DNA from 4 places in the Kitasatospora sp. NPDC093550 genome. Region 2 is predicted to be linked to each of the others. Evidence: riboswitches for the same ligand, from Rfam matches in the RefSeq annotation. Region 2 holds a riboswitch; each other region holds the start of a gene.
The links. Region 2 has a riboswitch for cyclic di-AMP ahead of ACIRD3_RS02235 (hypothetical protein). Riboswitches for the same ligand answer to the same signal wherever they lie in the genome.
Positions count from the first base shown of each region.

Region 1: linked by a shared signal. The riboswitch ahead of ACIRD3_RS03130 (transglycosylase family protein) and the one ahead of ACIRD3_RS02235 (hypothetical protein) in region 2 are both predicted to bind cyclic di-AMP.
Region 3: linked by a shared signal. The riboswitch ahead of ACIRD3_RS31600 (NlpC/P60 family protein) and the one ahead of ACIRD3_RS02235 (hypothetical protein) in region 2 are both predicted to bind cyclic di-AMP.
Region 4: linked by a shared signal. The riboswitch ahead of ACIRD3_RS17860 (peptidoglycan DD-metalloendopeptidase family protein) and the one ahead of ACIRD3_RS02235 (hypothetical protein) in region 2 are both predicted to bind cyclic di-AMP.

Region 1 is NZ_JBIWJF010000001.1:741,885-746,267, reverse strand. Features, by position in the region: gene ACIRD3_RS03145 (ATP-binding protein) at 1-138, shown strand, start outside; gene ACIRD3_RS03140 (DUF397 domain-containing protein) at 521-784, opposite strand; gene ACIRD3_RS03135 (hypothetical protein) at 1,343-2,302, shown strand; cyclic di-AMP (ydaO/yuaA leader) riboswitch at 2,815-3,015, shown strand; gene ACIRD3_RS03130 (transglycosylase family protein) at 3,002-4,291, shown strand.
Region 2 is NZ_JBIWJF010000001.1:524,295-528,677, forward strand. Features, by position in the region: gene ACIRD3_RS02215 (TetR family transcriptional regulator) at 1-114, shown strand, start outside; gene ACIRD3_RS02220 (alpha/beta hydrolase) at 384-1,526, shown strand; gene ACIRD3_RS02225 (phenolic acid decarboxylase) at 1,594-1,923, opposite strand; gene ACIRD3_RS02230 (hypothetical protein) at 1,977-2,213, opposite strand; cyclic di-AMP (ydaO/yuaA leader) riboswitch at 2,362-2,527, shown strand; gene ACIRD3_RS02235 (hypothetical protein) at 2,528-3,826, shown strand; gene ACIRD3_RS02240 (hypothetical protein) at 3,912-4,383, opposite strand, start outside.
Region 3 is NZ_JBIWJF010000026.1:35,204-39,586, forward strand. Features, by position in the region: gene ACIRD3_RS31590 (hypothetical protein) at 1-571, opposite strand, end outside; gene ACIRD3_RS31595 (NlpC/P60 family protein) at 607-1,653, opposite strand; gene ACIRD3_RS31600 (NlpC/P60 family protein) at 1,879-3,000, opposite strand; cyclic di-AMP (ydaO/yuaA leader) riboswitch at 3,011-3,164, opposite strand; gene ACIRD3_RS31605 (NlpC/P60 family protein) at 3,502-4,383, opposite strand, start outside.
Region 4 is NZ_JBIWJF010000010.1:35,862-40,244, forward strand. Features, by position in the region: gene purB (adenylosuccinate lyase) at 1-178, shown strand, start outside; gene ACIRD3_RS17855 (MFS transporter) at 220-1,674, opposite strand; cyclic di-AMP (ydaO/yuaA leader) riboswitch at 2,071-2,251, shown strand; gene ACIRD3_RS17860 (peptidoglycan DD-metalloendopeptidase family protein) at 2,254-3,204, shown strand; gene ACIRD3_RS17865 (DUF2470 domain-containing protein) at 3,673-4,383, opposite strand, start outside.

The sequences.
Region 1 (4,383 bases), 220 kb from region 2:
AAGGTGGTCTGGGCCATGTTCGCGGCGGAGCCGGCCGACGGCCCGCTCGACGGACCCCCGGAGATCGGCGGACGTTCGGCGCTCGACGCGCTCGGCGGGCCGGTCGACCTGGGCGGACGGCATCGGCGCTCGGCCTAGCGCCCGCCGGTGCGCGCGGCGTCGCGCGGCCGCTCGTGCGGACGGTCGCACCGCCGGTCATGAAGTCGATCGCGCCTTCGGTGAGGCACCCGGTCGCACCTTCGGCGGGACAGTCGGTCGCACCGTCGGTCATGCGGTCAGCGACCTGGTCGGTCATGCGGTCGACCGGAGGAAACCCCGGGTGGAGCAGGCCCCGGGCCGTTCTGCCGGGCCCCGACGACGGTCGGACCCCCGATCACCCCGTCGGCGCCGGAGGATGCTCGAAGCGCCACGGGCCCGTGTGCCCGAAGCCGGTAGCGTCGTGGGCGGCAGCGGAAAAGACAAAGGCCGTCGCGGTGTCGGCACCCACGACGGCCCCCCGATGGTGAAGCACGGCAGCCGGTCAGACCGCCAGGTGGTCGAACTCCCCGTCCTTGGCCCCCAGCAGCAGGGCGGCGATCTCGGCCCGGGTGTAGATGAGGGCCGGACCGTCCGGGAAGCGCGAGTTGCGCATCGCCACGTCCCCGCCCGGCAGGGCCGCGAACTCGACGCAGTTGCCCTGGGAGTTGCTGTGCCGGCTCTTCTGCCAGACCACCCCCTTGAGATCGGCGGCCGCCATCCCGTTGTAGGCGTCGTACGAGCCGTGCGTGTTCTGCGAGTCGTGCATAGAAATCTCCCGAAGAGCTCCGGAGTTGTCGTCCAGCGCGGCGCCCCCGGCACCGCCGAACGAACGGACCGGCCCCGTACCGGCCCGGCACAACGCCTCACTTGACGCGATGATAGCTGCAGTGCACGTGCATCAGCACGGGACATTGCAGGTGCACGAGGCTTTTCACCCACTGCCCCGAACTCTTCACGGGGCCTTCTCCTGACGGTACGTAAACGGACATAGCCGACTGAATCGCCGGGATCCCGATAACCGGCCGTGAGCGGCTACCCGCTGAATGTTGATCTTCGAGCGCCGGGAGTCGCGCCGCCGTGACGCTCCGTCAGGCGACCTCCGGGCTGTGAGACATCTCACGCGCCGCGCCTGCAACGCCCTACCCCGCGGGGCGCGTCAAGGCAAGGGTCCGCACCCGTACGGGGGTTGGGCGAAGAATGTCCGTATTGTAGGCAAATCGCCCGGACCGGCGCGGGGGATGCACCGACTCCGCACCCCGACCCCGCGAAACCCGTACGGCAGCCGACTGCAGGCCGGACGGGCAGATGTCCTACGATCTCCGGCATGAGCACCGCAGCCATCCCGGGCGCGCCACTGCCCGTCCGCACTCCAGGCTCCCGTGCGCGGGGGCGCCACCGTCGTCCCGAGCGCCCCGAAATCCCCACCGGTTCCCCGGCCCTGGTGCTCGCCGTGCCCGCGACCGCCGGGCCCGAGTCCCGTTCGGTCGTCGAGGAACTGCTCTCGATCGTCCGCAGCGAGCACCACGGCGTCCAGGCCACGGTCGGATACCTCCCCGGCGACTCCGCCGAGGGCGAGGGCGGCGAGGACCGCACCGTCGCCGAGCTCCTGGCGCTGGCCGCCGAGGCCGGGCTGCCGATGCCCGTCCTGGTGCCGCTGGTGCCGGGCCCGCACGGCTTCCTGCCCGAACTCCACGCGCTCGCCGCCGAGTACGGCGCGCCGGTGACCGACGCGCTGGGTCCGCACCCGCTGCTCGCCGAGGCCGTGCACGTCCGGCTGTCCGAGGCCGGGCTGGCCCGCGCCGACCGGGCCCGGCTGTTCGCCATCGCGACCGCCGCGGACGGTGTGGTCCTGACCACCGTCGGCGGCGAGGACGCGGCCGCCGCGGCCGGCATCACCGGTGTGCTGCTGGCCGCCCGCCTGGCCGTCCCGGTCGTGGCCGCCGCCCTCGACGTGCCCGGCTCGGTGGCCGCGGCCGTCGACCACCTCAAGGAGACCGGCTCGCAGCGCCCCGCGCTGGCCCCGCTGGTGATCGGACCGGAGGCCGACTCCGAGCTGCTCGCCGCGGCCGCCGAGGAGACCGGCTGCCCGTCGGCCGCGCCGCTGGGCGCTTACCCGACTGTCGGCCAGCTGATCGCCTCCACCTACCTGGCCGCGCTGCCCGCGCCGTCCGCCGAGGACCTGGCGCGCGCCGAGGCGGAGGCGGCGGCCGCCGCCGAGGCCGAGGGGGCCGTGGAGGGCACCCGTGGCGCCCACGCGGCCGCCGAGGGGCCCGTCGGCCAGTAACGGACACCGCGCGGCCGTCCGCGCGCACAGAGGGCCCGGAACGCGGTTCGCGTTCCGGGCCCTTCGCCGTGCCCGCTCTCCGTTTGCCCGACGACCTGCCCGCCCGCCGGACCGCCGGCCCGGCTTGCCCGCTCCGTGCCGTACCGGAACAGTACGGGAGTTAAGCGGACAATGAAGAGGAATGTCCGTTCTGTTCTATTCATCGGGAAATGGCGGACACTTCCCCGGCGCCCCCCGGCGCACCCTCCGGCGCTCGAATCGCGGCGACTCCCCCGGATCGACGAGCGCGCCCCCTCGCGCTTCGACGCACCGTCACGTATTTCCTGAGGCAGGGACAGTTTTGGATATCCGCCGGGGAATTGCCGGAAAATGATCACTGAGAGACCATTCTCGATCATGAATTCCGACCCATTGGGCAGTTCCCGCTAAACCGTGATGCGCATCACAGCTATTTGCAGTTTTAACTTAAGTCTGCTTAACGTGCTCCCCGTTCGTGACCACACGGACCCAGTTCATCCGCAACGCCGAGTCCTGCCGTCGGATGTCCTGGCAGCGCGAATAACGCACCACGGCAGGAGCGGGGGACCCACAGGTAAGTCGCCCCGGACCGGTCCTCGGAACGGTTCAGGGCTAGGGGTGAAGCCGCGCCACGCGCGGCCGGGCAACTCCAGCCCGAATCCGACAGCTCACCTCGCAGGCGTGGGAGAGGACCGCGTCTTCATGCTGCCCACCAACGGCACTCGCCTGTCCAGCCGCACCCGCCGCGTGATCGCCGCCATCGGCGTCGCGGGCGTCGGCCTCACCGTCCCCTGCCTCGTCTCCGGCACCGCCTCCGCCGCCTCCGTCGCCACCTGGGACAAGGTCGCCCAGTGCGAGAGCAGCGGCAACTGGAGCATCAACACCGGCAACGGCTTCTACGGCGGCCTCCAGTTCACCCAGAGCACCTGGTCCGCCTTCGGCGGCACCGCCTACGCCTCGCGCGCCGACCTGGCCACCAAGGACCAGCAGATCGCCGTCGCCGAGAAGGTGCTCGCCTCGCAGGGCCCCGGCGCCTGGCCGGTGTGCTCGATCCAGGCCGGCCTGACCAAGGGCGGCACCCCGGCGGCCGTCGACACCTCGGCCGCCGCCAAGCCGGCCGCGCCCGCCGCCCCGGCCGCCAAGCCGGCGCAGACCCCCGCCCCGGCCGCGAAGCCCGCCAAGCCCGCCAAGCCCGCCGCGCCGGCCCAGGCCGACGCCCAGGCCTCCAGCGACTCCGCCGCCACCAACTGGGCCCAGAAGCACCAGCAGTGGGCCCAGGACCACGACTACACCGTGGTCGCCGGCGACTGGCTGTCCTCGATCGCCGACAAGCACAACGTCCAGGGCGGCTGGCAGCGGCTGTACGAGCTCAACCGCAGCACCCTGACCGAGGGCCCGGACACCATCTACCCGGGCCAGCACCTGACCTTCGGTGACGGCGACCAGGCCCAGCAGTCCGCCTCCTCGGACAAGTCCGGCTCCGACTTCACCTGGTTCAACCGCCCGCAGAAGTCCGGTCAGTCCGCGAACGGCGGTTCCGTGAACGCCAAGCCGGCCGCTCAGACCCAGACCCAGGCCGCCAAGCCGGCCGCCCCGGCCCAGGCCGCCACCGGCAGCATGGCCGCCGCGGTGTCCTTCGCCGAGTCCAAGGTCGGCCAGGCCTACGTCTACGGCGGCACCGGCAACGGTGGCTGGGACTGCTCCGGCCTGACCCAGGCCGCGCTGCGCGCCGCGGGCATCTCCGTCCCGCGCGTCGCCGCCGACCAGGCCGCCGCCAGCACCCACGTCTCGCTGGACAGCCTGCAGCCGGGCGACCTGCTGTTCTGGTCCAACAACGGCAAGGACTCGGGCGTCTACCACGTCGCGATCTACGTCGGCGGCGGCAAGTACGTCGAGGCCGCCAACCCGAGTGCGGGCGTGCGCGAGCAGACCATCGCCAACTGGGCCCCGGACTTCGCCGGCCGGGTCTGAGGACACGGCGTCACAGCTGACGACTGACGGATGACAGCTGACAGGTAACAGCTGACAGATAACAGATAACAGATAACAGATTTCAACATCTG
Region 2 (4,383 bases):
CAGTGGGCCGCCTCCGATGCCGCCGCCACCGGCCCCGGCTCCCCGCAGGACCTCGGCGCGCGCTGCGTGCGCGAGCTCACGGCGGGACTGCGGCTCTGGGAGCAGGTGTCCTGAGCGCCCGGGGGGCAGCGTCGGGGGCCTGGGGGCCACCTCCCGTGTCGCGGATGACGGCTGACAACGTTCAGATGACAGATTTCAGATGACAGATTTCGAAATCTGTCATCTGAAATCTGTCAGCCGTCCCGCGAGCTCCCAGGCGCCCGTCAGCCTTCTCCCAGGCGGCGCTAGGGTTGATCCTCGTGCCCCGGCGGGGAACCGGGGTGACCTCCTCGGATGTCCCCAGCGGAGGGGACCGGAGTTCGAGGCGTGGGAGCAAGTAGGACATGGGTCTGACGAGCCACAAGGTGCTGGCGCTGACCGTATTGATCGCCGTCGTGGTGATGGGGGGAACGGTCTGGCTCTGGCCAAGGCTGGCCAGGAAGACCTGGCAGGCGGTGCTCGGCCGGATCGGCGCCCTGCTCGCCACCCAGCTCACGGTCCTCGCGGCGCTCGGCCTGGTGGCGAACAACTACTTCGCCTTCTACAGCAGTTGGGACGACCTGCTGGGTACCGGTGACACCGGCCCGGTGGTGATCCACAACAAGGCGGACGCCTCCGGGCGCCTGCTGGTGGAGACCGTCGGCCACGCAGCGGTCAAGGGCGGCGGCGCGATGGGCCGTGAGCCCAGCCAGTCCGGCGAGATCCGCAAGGTCCGGATCGACGGTGCGGTCAGCCGCCTGTCGACCGAGGGCTACGTCTACCTGCCCCCGCAGTACTTCCAGCCGGAGTACGCGCGGAAGCAGTTCCCGGCCGTGATCGTCAGCACCGGGTTCCCGGGTATCGCCGAGAACCTGATCACCCGGTTCAACTACCCGGGCGCGGCGCTCAAGCTGCTGCAGGAGGGCCGGATGCAGCCGACCGTCATGGTGCTGATGCGCCCGTCGCCCGCGCTGCCGCAGGACACCGAGTGCGAGGACATCCCGAACGGTCCGCAGTCCGACACGTACTTCACCAAGGACGTGCCCTCGGCGATCCAGGCCAGCTTCCGGGTCTCGTCCGACCCGCAGGCCTGGGCGTTCATGGGCAACTCCACCGGCGGCTACTGCGCGCTCAAGCTGGCCATGCGCCACCCCGACGTCTTCCCGACCGCCGTCGCCCTGTCCGCCTACTACGACGCCGCCGACGACCCGACCACCGGTGACCTGTTCGGCGGCAGCAAGCAGCGCCGCGACGAGGCCAACCTGATGTGGCGGCTGAAGAACCTGCCGGCGCCCAAGGTGTCCGTGCTGCTGGCCGGCACCAAGAAGGGCGACGGCGACTACCGCCGGGAGACCGAGGCCTTCGTGGACGCCGCGCAGAGCCCGATGAAGGTCTCGTACAGCATGCTGGAGAACGGCGGCCACAATTTCGAGACCTGGAGCGCGCTGCTGCCCTCCTCGCTGGAGTGGCTGTCCCAGCACCTCAAGGTGCCCGACCAGACCGTCTGACGGACGGGCGCGCCAGACGACCGAACCCCCGGGGCCGCGGGCCCCGGGGGTTCGGTCGTCACCTGGCTCAGGCCACCCGCTCCAGCGTCCCTGTGTGCAGCTGACCGACCCGGCCGCCCTCGCCCTCGAAGGTCCAGAAGGCCCGGATCGTGAGCTTGTTGAGGTCCATCACATGGCTGACGGTGATCCCGCTCTGCTCCGTCCAGCTGATGAAGTAGATCTCCGGCGCGACCTCGGCGACGTGCAGCCGCACGTCCTCCCACTGGCCCGCGGACTCGCCGAGGCCCTCCCAGCGCAACCGCGTGCCGTCGGCCGAGTAGGTGTTGCGGAAGGCCGCGCCGTTGTCGGCCCGGAAGACGTAGGTGCGGCCGGCGAAGGCGGGCAGGGGCGCGGTCATGGTGGGGCGGCTCCTCGTTTCGGGATCGGTGCTCTTGTGCACTGCGGAAGATGTCAGGCCTCAAATTTATCCGACCGGGCGCACCCGGTCCGGATCTTTGCCGCAGGACGGATCACCGCGCCGCCGGGCACGATGCCCGGCTGTTCGCCCGGCTCCACGCCCGGCTGTTCGCCCGGCTCCACGCCCGGCTGTTCGCCCGGCTCCACGCCCGGCTCCACGCCCGGCTCCACGCCCAGCACCGCATGTCGCGTCACGCCGGCCGTGCCCGGAGTGATCAACTCAGCCGCCACGCAGCGTCGTTGATCGACACCGCTGTGAGCTGCGCGACAACCACCCCGGAGGAGTTGTCCGTTCACGCACGGCCTGCCTAGCCTGCAACGGCGTCCGCCTCTCGCGGACCCCGCCGCCGGGACGCCTAGTCCCGTCCACCCGCCGGCGGGTCACCGAGCACCACAGCGGACGGGAGCGGGGGAACCAAGGTCGGCGCCCGACCCGTGCGCACGCGCGCGCGGGCCGAGGCTAGGGGTGAAGCCGCTCCACAGGCGGCCGGGCAACTGCAGCCCGAACCCGACAGCTAACCTCGCAGGCGTCGCAGAGGTGACCCATGCCCCAGCCTGCCGCTGCCCGGCGCCGCGCGCCGCGCCACGCCCGCCCCACCCACCGCGGCCGCAACGCCGCCTTCGCCGCCACCGGGGCGCTCGCCATCAGCGGCGCCGGACTGCTCGGACTGCCGTCCGTCACCGGTGCCCAGGCCGCCACCGCGCCGACCGTCACCCAGGACCGCCTCGCCCCGGCCACCATGGTCGCGGGGAAGGCCACCACCGCCTCGCTCGCCCTGCACTCCTCGGCCTGCTTCACCGCGAAGACCGTGGGCGTGGGCGTGCGCGACGCGCGCGGCACCAACCTGGACTTCCCCGGCAACGCCTCCAACGTGCAGATCTGCCCGAGCGGGGTCAACTTCACCAGCGCCGCGCGCACCCTGCCCGCCGGCACCTACACCCAGTTCGGCTTCTGGCAGGACCTCGGCGGCGCCTGGCACAACCTGCCCTCGCAGCAGCTGGTGGTCTCGTCCACCGCCACCCCCGCGCCCACCCCGACCCCCGCGCCGACCTCCACCCCCACCCCGACCTCCACCCCCACCCCGACCTCCACCCCCACCGCGAGCCCGAGCGCCACGGCGAGCCCGAGCGCCACGCCGGCGCCGTCCTCCCCGGTCGCCGGTAAGTCGCTGACCTGGTCCGACGAGTTCAACGGCGCGATCTCCTGGGGCCAGCGCTGGGTCGGCGACAAGAGCACCGCGTACAAGTACGGGAACCACAACCCGGACGACAACAAGCTCGACTGGCTGAACAAGAACAACGTCAGCGTCGCGGGCGGGGTCGCCACCTTCACCGCCACGTCCGGCGGACCGGCCCTGGAGAACGGCAAGCAGTCCTGGAACACCGGCTTCCTGACCACCGAGGGCTCCAGCGAGGGCTTCCAGGTCAAGACCGGCGACTACGCCGAGACCCGGGTCAAGCTGCCCGCCGGCACCGGTGCCTGGCCGGCTCTGTGGACCTGGAAGAACGGCAACGGGGAGATCGACTCCTTCGAGTACCACCCCGACAACCCGAACCTGCTGGAGCTGACCAACCACGTCAACCCCGGCAACCCGAAGTACTACACCGACGCGAGCGCCATCGCGAAGGACCAGTGGGTGACCATCGGCACCTACTACGGCGCGACCTCGGTGGACTGGTACGTCAACGGCGTCAAGGTCTTCTCGGACGGCAAGGGCGTGGGCGCCAACTGGTCGGCGTACCTGATCCTCAACCTCTCGGTGTGCGCGGGCCAGTACCACCCGGCGCCGCAGGGGACCGCCCCGATCACCATGGCGGCCGACTACGTCCGCGTCTACCGGTGACGGGTAGCCCGTAGGACCGTCCCACCGGTCGCCGGAAGCCGGCAGCCGCTCACCGGCGGCCGGTGACCGGTGGGACGGACGTGGTTCAGGAATCCTGGACCGGCTCGACCACTTTGAGGTCGAACGGCGCGCGGTCGTTGTCCGCGTTCCGGTCGTCCGCGCTGCGCACCGCCACCCAGCCCTGGTACGTCCCCGGCGCCAGGTCGGAGCTCACGTCGACCGGGACGAGGGCGGTCGCGCTGCGCCCGCTCCGCAGCCCGGCCCCGAAGACGCAGCGCACCCGGTGGCCGTTCTGGAACACCTCGCAGTCCTTGGGGAAGTACGGGCCGTGCGGCGTCACGCCCTCCGGCAGGGTGACCACGACCGTGAACGGGGAGGCGGTGGTGTCCGGGCCGAGGTTGTCGACGAAGGCGTGGATGGTCGTGGTGCCGCCGGGCGGTGCCGGGTCCGGATCGAGCTGGACCACCTCCAGGTCGGAGTCGGACGGCTTGGCCGCGAGGGCCGGCAGGGTGGACGCCTCGGGCGCACCCGGCGCACCCGGCGCACCCGGCGCACCC
Region 3 (4,383 bases), on a different contig from region 2:
CCTCGGTGGCGGGCAGTTCGAGCAGCAGCCGGCCGGCCCAGGCGTCACCCCAGACCTCCTCGACCGCGGGCACCGCCCGGTCCCCGACCGCGACCAGCCCGGCCGGGTCGGGGCCGTCGGCCGAGCCGAGCACCAGGCAGCGCTCGCCCGCCTCCGACCGCGCGGGCCCGAAGTCCCACAGCGCCGGCGGCCCGCTCGCGCTCTCCTCGCGCTCGACCCGCCAGCCGTCCTGGGCCCGGGCCAGCTCGATCCGGCGCGGGTACACCACGGGGTCGTCGTCGTACCCGGCGATCCGCACCGCCAGGTCGGCCGCGGCGGTCAGCCGGTCCGGGCCGCCGCCCGCGGCGAGCACCAGGTTGCGGTACGCCGCCGAGGCCACCGGCAGCCCCGACCGGGCGGGCAGCGAGCGCGCCCGCTCCGCGAGCACCGCCGCCACCTCCGCCCGCCGGTCGGCCTCCCGTCGGGCCGGTGCCGCCGCCGGGGCGAGCGGCGGCAGCGACAGCTGGGCCAGCCCCCCGGCGGCGAGCAGCAGCGCACCCCGCCGGGACAGCCCGCGGCGGGGTATGGGCACGGGGTCGGGTCCGGCGGTGCCGGACGGCGACGCGCTCAGAGCCGGACCACCCCCGAGACCGGCATGGCGTTGACGCTCTCGTAGCGCACCTTGGCGCCCGGGTAGGGGGCGTGCACGATCACACCGCCGCCGGCGTACATGCCGACGTGGTGCATGTCCCGGTAGAAGATCACCAGGTCTCCCGGTCGCGCTTCGGAGAGGTTGACCCGCTGGCCGGCGTACGCCTGGGCCTGCGAGGTGCGCGGCAGGGTCACTCCGGCCTGCCGCCAGCTGTAGTACATCAGACCGGAGCAGTCGAACGTACGGGGCCCGGTGGAGCCGTAGACGTACGGGGAGCCGATCATGCGGACCGCGGCGGCCAGCGCGGCCGCCCCGCGCTCGGAGGCGGGCGGGGTGGTGCCGAGGTCCAGCCGGTCGAGGCCGCGGGTGGCGCGCTGCTCGGCGTCCCGGGCGTCCTGGGCGGCCATCCGGGCCCGCTCGGCGCTGCCCAGGCCGTTGAGCAGCTTCTGCGCCGCGGCCAGCCGCTGCTGGATCTGCTGCTTGCTGTCGGCGAGCGAGCGGCGGGCCTCGTCCAGCTCGGCGAGCTTGGCGGTCGCCTCGCTGCGCCGCTGGTCGAGCCGGCGCTGGCGGGTGACCAGCTCGTGCAGCGTCTCCTGCTGCCGCTCCGAGGCCTGGCCCATCGTCCGGGCGCGGGCGAGGTAGCCCTCCGGGTCGGGGGACAGCATCAGCTGGGCGGTCTGGTTCATCCCCCCGCCGCGGTACTCGGCCCCGGCCACGGTCGCCAGGTCGCCGCGCAGCTCGTTGAGCTGGTCCTGGGCGACGGCGATCTCGCCCTGCAGGATCGTGGTCTCGCCCTGGAGCCGCCGCTGGGCCTCCTGGGCCGCGTTGTACTTCTCCGACGCCTGCTCGGCCTCGTCGTAGAGCTGCTCGACCTGCGCCTTGACGTCCTTGCGGTCCGCCGGGTCCGGGCTGCCGGGGGCGGCCTGGGCGCTGCCGCTGGTCGCCACGCCCAGCGCGGTGGTGGCGGCCGCCGTCAGGACCAGCGCACGGGCGAGCAGTTGGGAACGGCGGTGCACGGGCATGGCGGCAGCGGCTCCAATCCTGCGGCGCGGTCCCGCCGCCGCACCACTGCGGGCGGTCCTCAGCGGGAGTCCGGTGGCAGACGTTAGCGAGTCCGGGCAAGCGAGTCCAAACCCCTCCGGACCCGAATATTTGACCCGTAATCGGACATCAGCCCGAGCAGCCGACAAAGCCGCAGGCCCGGCCTTCCGTGACGGAAGACCGGGCCTGGTGGCGCGGAGCGGGGGTCAGACCCGCACGATGCCGGACAGCGGCATGTTGGTGACGGCCTCGTAGCGGACCGACGCGCCCGGCTTGGGTGCGTGCAGCACCTGGCCGCCGCCCGCGTAGATGCCGACGTGGTGGGCGTCCCCATAGAAGATCAGCAGGTCGCCGGGCTGGGCCTGGGACAGGTCGGTGCCGATCCGGGTGCCGGCGTGGGCCTGCTCCTGCGAGGTGCGCGGCAGCGAGACGCCGACCTGGTTGAACGCCCAGACCATCAGGCCGGAGCAGTCGAAGGAGCTCGGGCCGGTGGCGCCCCACACGTACGGGCTGCCGATCTTGGACGCGGCGGCGGACAGCGCGGCGGCACCGCGCGAGCTGCCCGGCGCCGGCGGCTTGGCGACCGGCGTGGACGTCGGCGTGGAGAGGTCGGTGCGGCCGTTGTCGCGCGAGGCGCGGTCGGCGGCCTGCTGCTGCGCCTTCACGGCGTCGGCCTGGGCCTTGGCGTCGGCGGCGGCCTTCTCCTCGGCCGCGCGCAGCGCCTGGCGCTCCTGCTCGGTCAGGGTGTTGAGCAGGTCCTGGGCGGCCTTCAGCTTGTTCTGGACCTCCTCCTTGGAGGCCTTCAGCTGCTGGGTGGTGGACTCCAGCTCGGCGAGCTTGCCCTGGGCCTCGGTGCGGTCCTGGTCGAGCTTGCGCTGCTGCTCCTGGAGCTGCTTCAGCTGGTTCTTCTGGGTGTCACCGGCCTGGTTCAGCGCACCGGCCTGGTTGAGGAAGTTGTCCGGGCTGGACGAGAACATCAGCTGGACGGTCGGGGATATCCCGCCGTTGCGGTACTGCTCCCCGGCGATCTCGGCGAGGCCGCCCTGCAGGTCGGTCACCTGGGCCTGCTGACGGGCCACCTGGTCCTGCAGGCCGGCGACCTGCTTCTCCAGCGCCTGCTGCTTCTCCTGGGCGGCGTTGTACTGCTCGGTCGCCACCTCGGCCTGCTCGTTGAGCTGGTCGACCTGCTCCTTGACCTGGTCCTTGGTCGGCTGCGGGTCGGCGTGGGCGCCGGACTGCGCGGAGAGGGCGACGGCTGCCGCGGCGACGCCGGTCAGGATCGAGACACGGGCGCGACTCGCGGGCTTGGGACGACGATGGGACGCCACGAAGGCGGACTCCTTCTTCCTACGTCCGCCTACCGGGTGAGCTGACGGGTTCGGGCCGGAAGCATGCCCTACGACGCCTCACGGCCGTTCCACCGGCCGACCTGGCGCCGATTCACCCCGGAGGAACGTGGTTCCCCGGCTCCGCTCCGCAGCGCCCCCGACCACTGGGCTCCCCTGTCGGCAGTCGCTTCGACCTGCCCCGCTGCCTCGCGAACTCGGCGGTAACCACCGCCGCCACCCTTGCTGGGTGATCGACAGTGCGGTGGTTCGGGGCACGACCCTAGTAACTGAACCGTGATCGGTTCAAATCCTTGTCAGAAAAAAGACGGAAGATTACCCAAGTTCTTTTGTGAAAATGACCGATGGTGACCGCCGCCGCACGCAAGGCTGATCAGGTCTCACCCAATGGTCGCGAAACGCTCGAAAACCCGAACGCCACCCCCGTCGGAGGGTGGCGCGGATCACAGGCCCCGGACAGCGGCCCGTCGGCGTGTCGGGGCGTCAGACCCGGCGGATCGTGTTGATGGGCATCGCGTCGGCCTTCATCACCTTCACCACGTCACCGGTGTGCGGCGCGTGGACCACCATGCCGTTGCCGATGTACATCCCGACGTGGTGCATGTCGCCGCCGTAGATGACCAGGTCGCCGGGCAGGGCCTGGTCCATCGAGGGCACCCGGGTGCCGTAGTGGCCCTGCTCCTGCGAGGTGCGCGGCAGCGAGACGCCGGCCTGGCCGTACGCCCAGACCATCAGGCCCGAGCAGTCGAAGGTGGTCGGCCCGGTGGCACCCCACACGTACGGCGACCCCTGCTTGCTCATCGCCTTGGCCACGGCCACGGCCGCGTAGCCGCTGGCCGGCGGCAGACTGCTCAGGTCGACCCGGTCGCTGCCGCGCGAGGCGCGGTCGTCCTGCGCCTGCTGGGCCTTCAGCGCGTTGCGCTCGGCCGCGCTGAGCGAGTTCAGCAGGTCCTGGGCCGCCTTCAGCTTGGTGTTGACGTCCGCCTTGGCCTGGTTGAGGTCCTTGGTGGTGGTGTCCAGCGAGGCCAGCACGGCGGCCGCCTCGGCCTTCTCCTGGTCCAGCCGGCGCTGCTGGTCCAGCAGGCCCTTGAGCGCCTCGGCCTGGGTGGTGCTGGCCTGCTGGACGGTGGAGGCCTTGTCCAGGTAGCCGGACGGGTCGGAGGAGAGCATCAGCTGGACGGACGGGTCGATGCCGTTGGTCCGGTACTGCTCGCCCGCCACCTCGGCCAGACCGCTCTGCAGCTGAGCCATCTGCTCCTGGCCGCGGGCCACCTGGTCCTGCAGCTGGTCGGCCTGCTTGCGCAGCTGGTCGGCCCGCTCCTTGGCGCCGTTGTACTTCTCCGCCGCCTGCTCCTGCTCCTCCTG
Region 4 (4,383 bases), on a different contig from region 2:
CCTGGCCGCCGACGAGCGGATCCCGCTGGACCGGGCCGCCCTGGACGCGCTGCTGGCCGACCGGCTCTCCTTCACCGGTGCGGCCGGCGCCCAGGTCGCCGAGGTGGTCCGCCAGGTGGAGGCCGTCGCGGCCGCCTACCCGGAGGCCGCCAAGTACGCGCCGGGCGACATCCTCTGAGAGGTCGGTCTCCCCTGCGGCGTCCGTGAGGTGACGTCGCGTCAGTTGTCGGGCGAGGGCCCCGCCGCCGAACCGGTGGCGGGGCCCTCGCGCGTCTGGACGTGGCCCGGGTCGTACGGCGGGGTGGTGGTGCCGCAGGGCCAGTCGCAGTTCGGCTCGGCGACCGGCTGCTCCTCGGGCGCCAGCACGTTGCCCCGGACGGTGGCGAAGGCGATCAGCCCCCCGCCCGCCAGCAGCCCCGCACAGATCAGCATCGCGGTGTGGAAGGCGGAGTCGACGGCGGACGGCACCCGGTAGTCGTCGCCGCTCAGTCCGGCCAGCGCCGGGAGCGCCGCCACCGCGAGCAGGCCGGCCGCGCGGGCGGCGGCGTTGTTGACCCCGCTGGCGATGCCCGCGTGCCGGACCTCGACGGCGGCCAGCACGGTGGCCGTCAGCGGCGCGACCAGCAGGGTCATCCCGCAGCCCATCACCGTGACGGCGGGCAGCACGTCCGTCCAGTAGGAGGAGCCCGGGCCGGTGCGGAGCATCAGCAGCACCCCGACCGCGCACACCATCGGGCCCACGGTGAGCGGGATCCGCGGGCCGATCCGCTTGCCGAGGCGTCCGGCCCGCGCCGACAGCAGCAGCATCAGGATGGTGATCGGCACCAGCGCGAAGCCGGAGACCAGCGGCGAGAAGCCGGCGACGATCTGCAGCTGCACCACCAGCAGGAAGAACACGCCGCTGAACGCCGCGTACACGCAGAGGGTGACCAGGTTCACGGCGGTGAACAGCCGGGAGGAGAACAGGCCGAGCGGCAGCATCGGTTCGGGCGCCCGGCGTTCGACGGTGACGAAGGCGACCCCGAGCAGCACGCCGATCACCCCGCTGACCCAGACCGCGGGGGACACGCCCTCGCCGGCCGCGGTCAGCGCGTAGGTGATCGCGCCGAGGGCGAGGGCGGCGAGCGCCGCGCCGAGCACGTCGAAGCGGCCGGTGGCGCTCTCGTCCCGGCTCTCCGGTACGGACCGGGTGGTGACCGCGATCACGGCCGCGGCGAGCGGCAGGTTCAGCAGGAAGATCCAGCGCCAGCCGGGGCCGTCCACCAGCCAGCCGCCGAGGAAGGGGCCGACCGCGGCCGACACCCCACCGAGGCCGGACCACAGCCCGACCGCGGCCGAGCGGTCGTCAGGGTGGAACACCGCCTGGAGCATGGCGAGCGAGCCGGGGGTGAGCAGTGCCCCGCCGATGCCCTGGACGGCGCGGGCGGCGATCAGCACCTGGATGTTCGGCGCGGCGGCGCAGGCGGCCGAGGCGACGGCGAACCAGACCACGCCGATCAGGAAGACCCGGCGCCGCCCGTACCGGTCGCCGAGCGCGCCGCCGAGCAGGATCAGGCCCGCCAGGGTGAGCAGATAGGCGTTCAGCGTCCATTGCAGGGACGCCAGGGAGGCGCCCAGGTCGGCGCCGATCCGGGGCAGGGCGACGTTCACCACGGTGCCGTCGAGCATCGCCATGCTGGAGCCGAGCACGGTTGCCAGGAGTACCCAGCGACCCTGCGCGCTGCCCAGGCGCAGGGTGCCGGCTTCGGAGGTGGCCACGGCCCGATCCTGCGTCCTGCGGGGCGCACGTGACAAGGGTCACCGGAGGGCGTGTTGGTGCTGAGCGGTCCGTGCCCGGACGGTCGCACGGTGTCGCCGACGTCGGCGCAGGGTCGTGGATCAGTGGCGCGGGGTGAATGGATTGTGTACACACCGTGCAGCGGACCATTCGGAGGGTCACCGTCCGCCGGGGGGTCGTTGCCGATTCAAGAGATCGACATTGCTTCACCCGAACGGATGGGTTTTAGTTCAGCGACCGCCCGGCCAGTCCGGACGGATCCACCGGGTGGAACGCCGAGTCCTGCCGCTGCCCGGAGGTTCGAACTGAACTCTGTACGGCAGGAGCGGGGGACCCACAGGTAAGTCGCCGGACCGGAGTTCGCGCCTCAAGGCGCGGGCGTCCAGGGCCGGCTCGGGGTGAAGCCGCGCATGCGGCCGGGCAACTCCAGCCCGAACCCGACAGCTCACCTCGCAGGCGTCGGAGAGGAAACTTCCATGCCTGCTCAGGCTCGTCGTATCGCCCTGCCCCGCGCCGCCCGCATCGGCATCGCCACCGCCGTCACCGGCGTTTCCTTCGCCCTTCCGCTCGTCACCGCGATGAGCGCCCAGGCCCACACCGCCCCGGTCGCCCCGGTCGCCCCGGTCGCCGCCTCCAGCGCTGCCGCCGCCGCGGACTCCGCCGCCGAGGCCAAGCCGGCCGCTGCGGCCAAGGCCGCCGAGAGCTACCGCGTCGTCAGCGGCGACACCCTGTCCAAGATCGCCGACGCCAAGAACGTCGAGGGCGGCTGGCACGCGCTGTACGAGCAGAACCGCTCGGTCGTCGGTGCCAACCCGAACCTGATCTTCCCGGGTCAGCAGCTCGCGCTCACCGGCCACGCCGCCGCCCCGGCCGCTCCGGCCACCCAGGCCCCCGCCCCCAAGCCGCAGGCGAAGGTCCAGGTCAAGACCGAGGCCGCCAAGCCGTCCGCCCCGGTGCAGACCCAGGTTCAGACCGCCGCTCCGGCCCCGGCCGTGACCGCCGCTCCGGTCGCCGCGACCTCCGGCTACGTCGCGCCGCTGGCCAACCCGAAGCTCGGCACCGCCTACGGCGTGGCCGGCTCGATGTGGGCCTCCGGCCACCACACCGGCCAGGACTTCGTCGCCTCCACCGGCACCCCGCTGCGCGCCGTCGCCAACGGTGTCGTGGTCAAGGCCGGCAACGGCGGCGCCTACGGCAACGAGGTCGAGATCAAGCTCGCCGACGGCCACTACGCCGAGTACGCGCACCTCTCCGTGATCGGCGTGTCGATCGGTCAGACCGTGACCGTCGGCCAGCAGATCGGCCTCTCCGGCGCCACCGGCAACGTGACCGGCCCGCACCTGCACTTCGAGATCCGCACCGGTTCGGAGTACGGCTCGGACATCGACCCGGTCGCCTACCTGCGCGCGCACGGCGTCGCGCTCTGACCCTGCCGGGGTTTCAGAACCACCGCTGCTGCGGAGCGAATCGATCCTCCGGGATGGTCATGTCGGGTGACCGCTCGACCGGGTGATCGCCGCACAGTGGACATGGGCGCGGGACACGCCCAGGCCGGCCCGGCTCGTGGGACCAACCTCCCTCGCGAGCCGGGCCGGCCGCTGCCGTTTCCGGGGTGCCGGGCCCTCGGGGCCTTCGGGTGCGGGCGTCAACTTCGCTCGGTCGGTGGCCGGTTGTCGGATGGTCGGCTCGTTGCGCGGGGCGGTCGCGGCCTCCGCTGCTGTCGCGGGACAGCGCCCGTCCGGGCGGGAGCGTCGGGGCAGACGAGGGGGCCGGATGGCCGTCCGGGGGTGGTGTGGCGATCGGCGAGCGGTCCGCGGGAGTCGGATCGCACTGGAGGACGCGGTCGAGCGGTGCGTCCGCGGGGGCGGGAAGGGGGCGCGGTTGGTCCGGGCGGTTCAGTTGTGGTGGGCCGGGAGGCCGTACCGGGCGGCGGACAGCAGCTCGTGCATCCGCCGGCCGAAGTCCTCGGTGTCGCGGGCCGGTTCGGGGAAGACCAGGCGGACGTCGCGGTGGCCGTCCGGGTGGTCCAGGCGCAGCACCAGGCCGTGGCGGTCCAGGGCGAGCGGGCGGACGTCGGGGTTGCGGGCTAGCAGGGCCGGGTCGAGCAGCCGGGTGAGGGCGTCGAGCGCGTCGGGGTGCTCGTCGGCGACGTGGGTGAGCATCGCGGCCTCGTGGCGGGCCATCGGGTCGGGGGCGGCGAGGGCGAGCTCGGCGGCGGTGACCGCGCCGGTGCCGTACGGGGTGGCGAGGACGGCGTGGGCGACGTCCACGTGCAGGTGGACGCTGAGGCCGTCGTCGGCGAGGTGGGCCAAGCGCAGCCGGCCGGCCAGGGTGAGGCGGGCGCGGACGCGGTCGCGGACGGCGACGGGGGAGACGTCGGTGACGTCGAGGACGACGGCGAGGCCCTCGGCGGCGCGGGCGAGGGCCGTGGTGAGCGGCGCGTCCAGCGGGGCGCGCATCCGCAGGCGGGAGCGGTGGACGGAGACCGGGGTGTCCAGGTCGTGCCGCTCGCCCAGGGCGCGGACGGTGAGCGAGGAGGTCGTGCTGAGCAGGCTGAGGATCCGTTCGGCGGTGGTGGGCTCGGGGACCTCGGTGTCGCCGGTGGG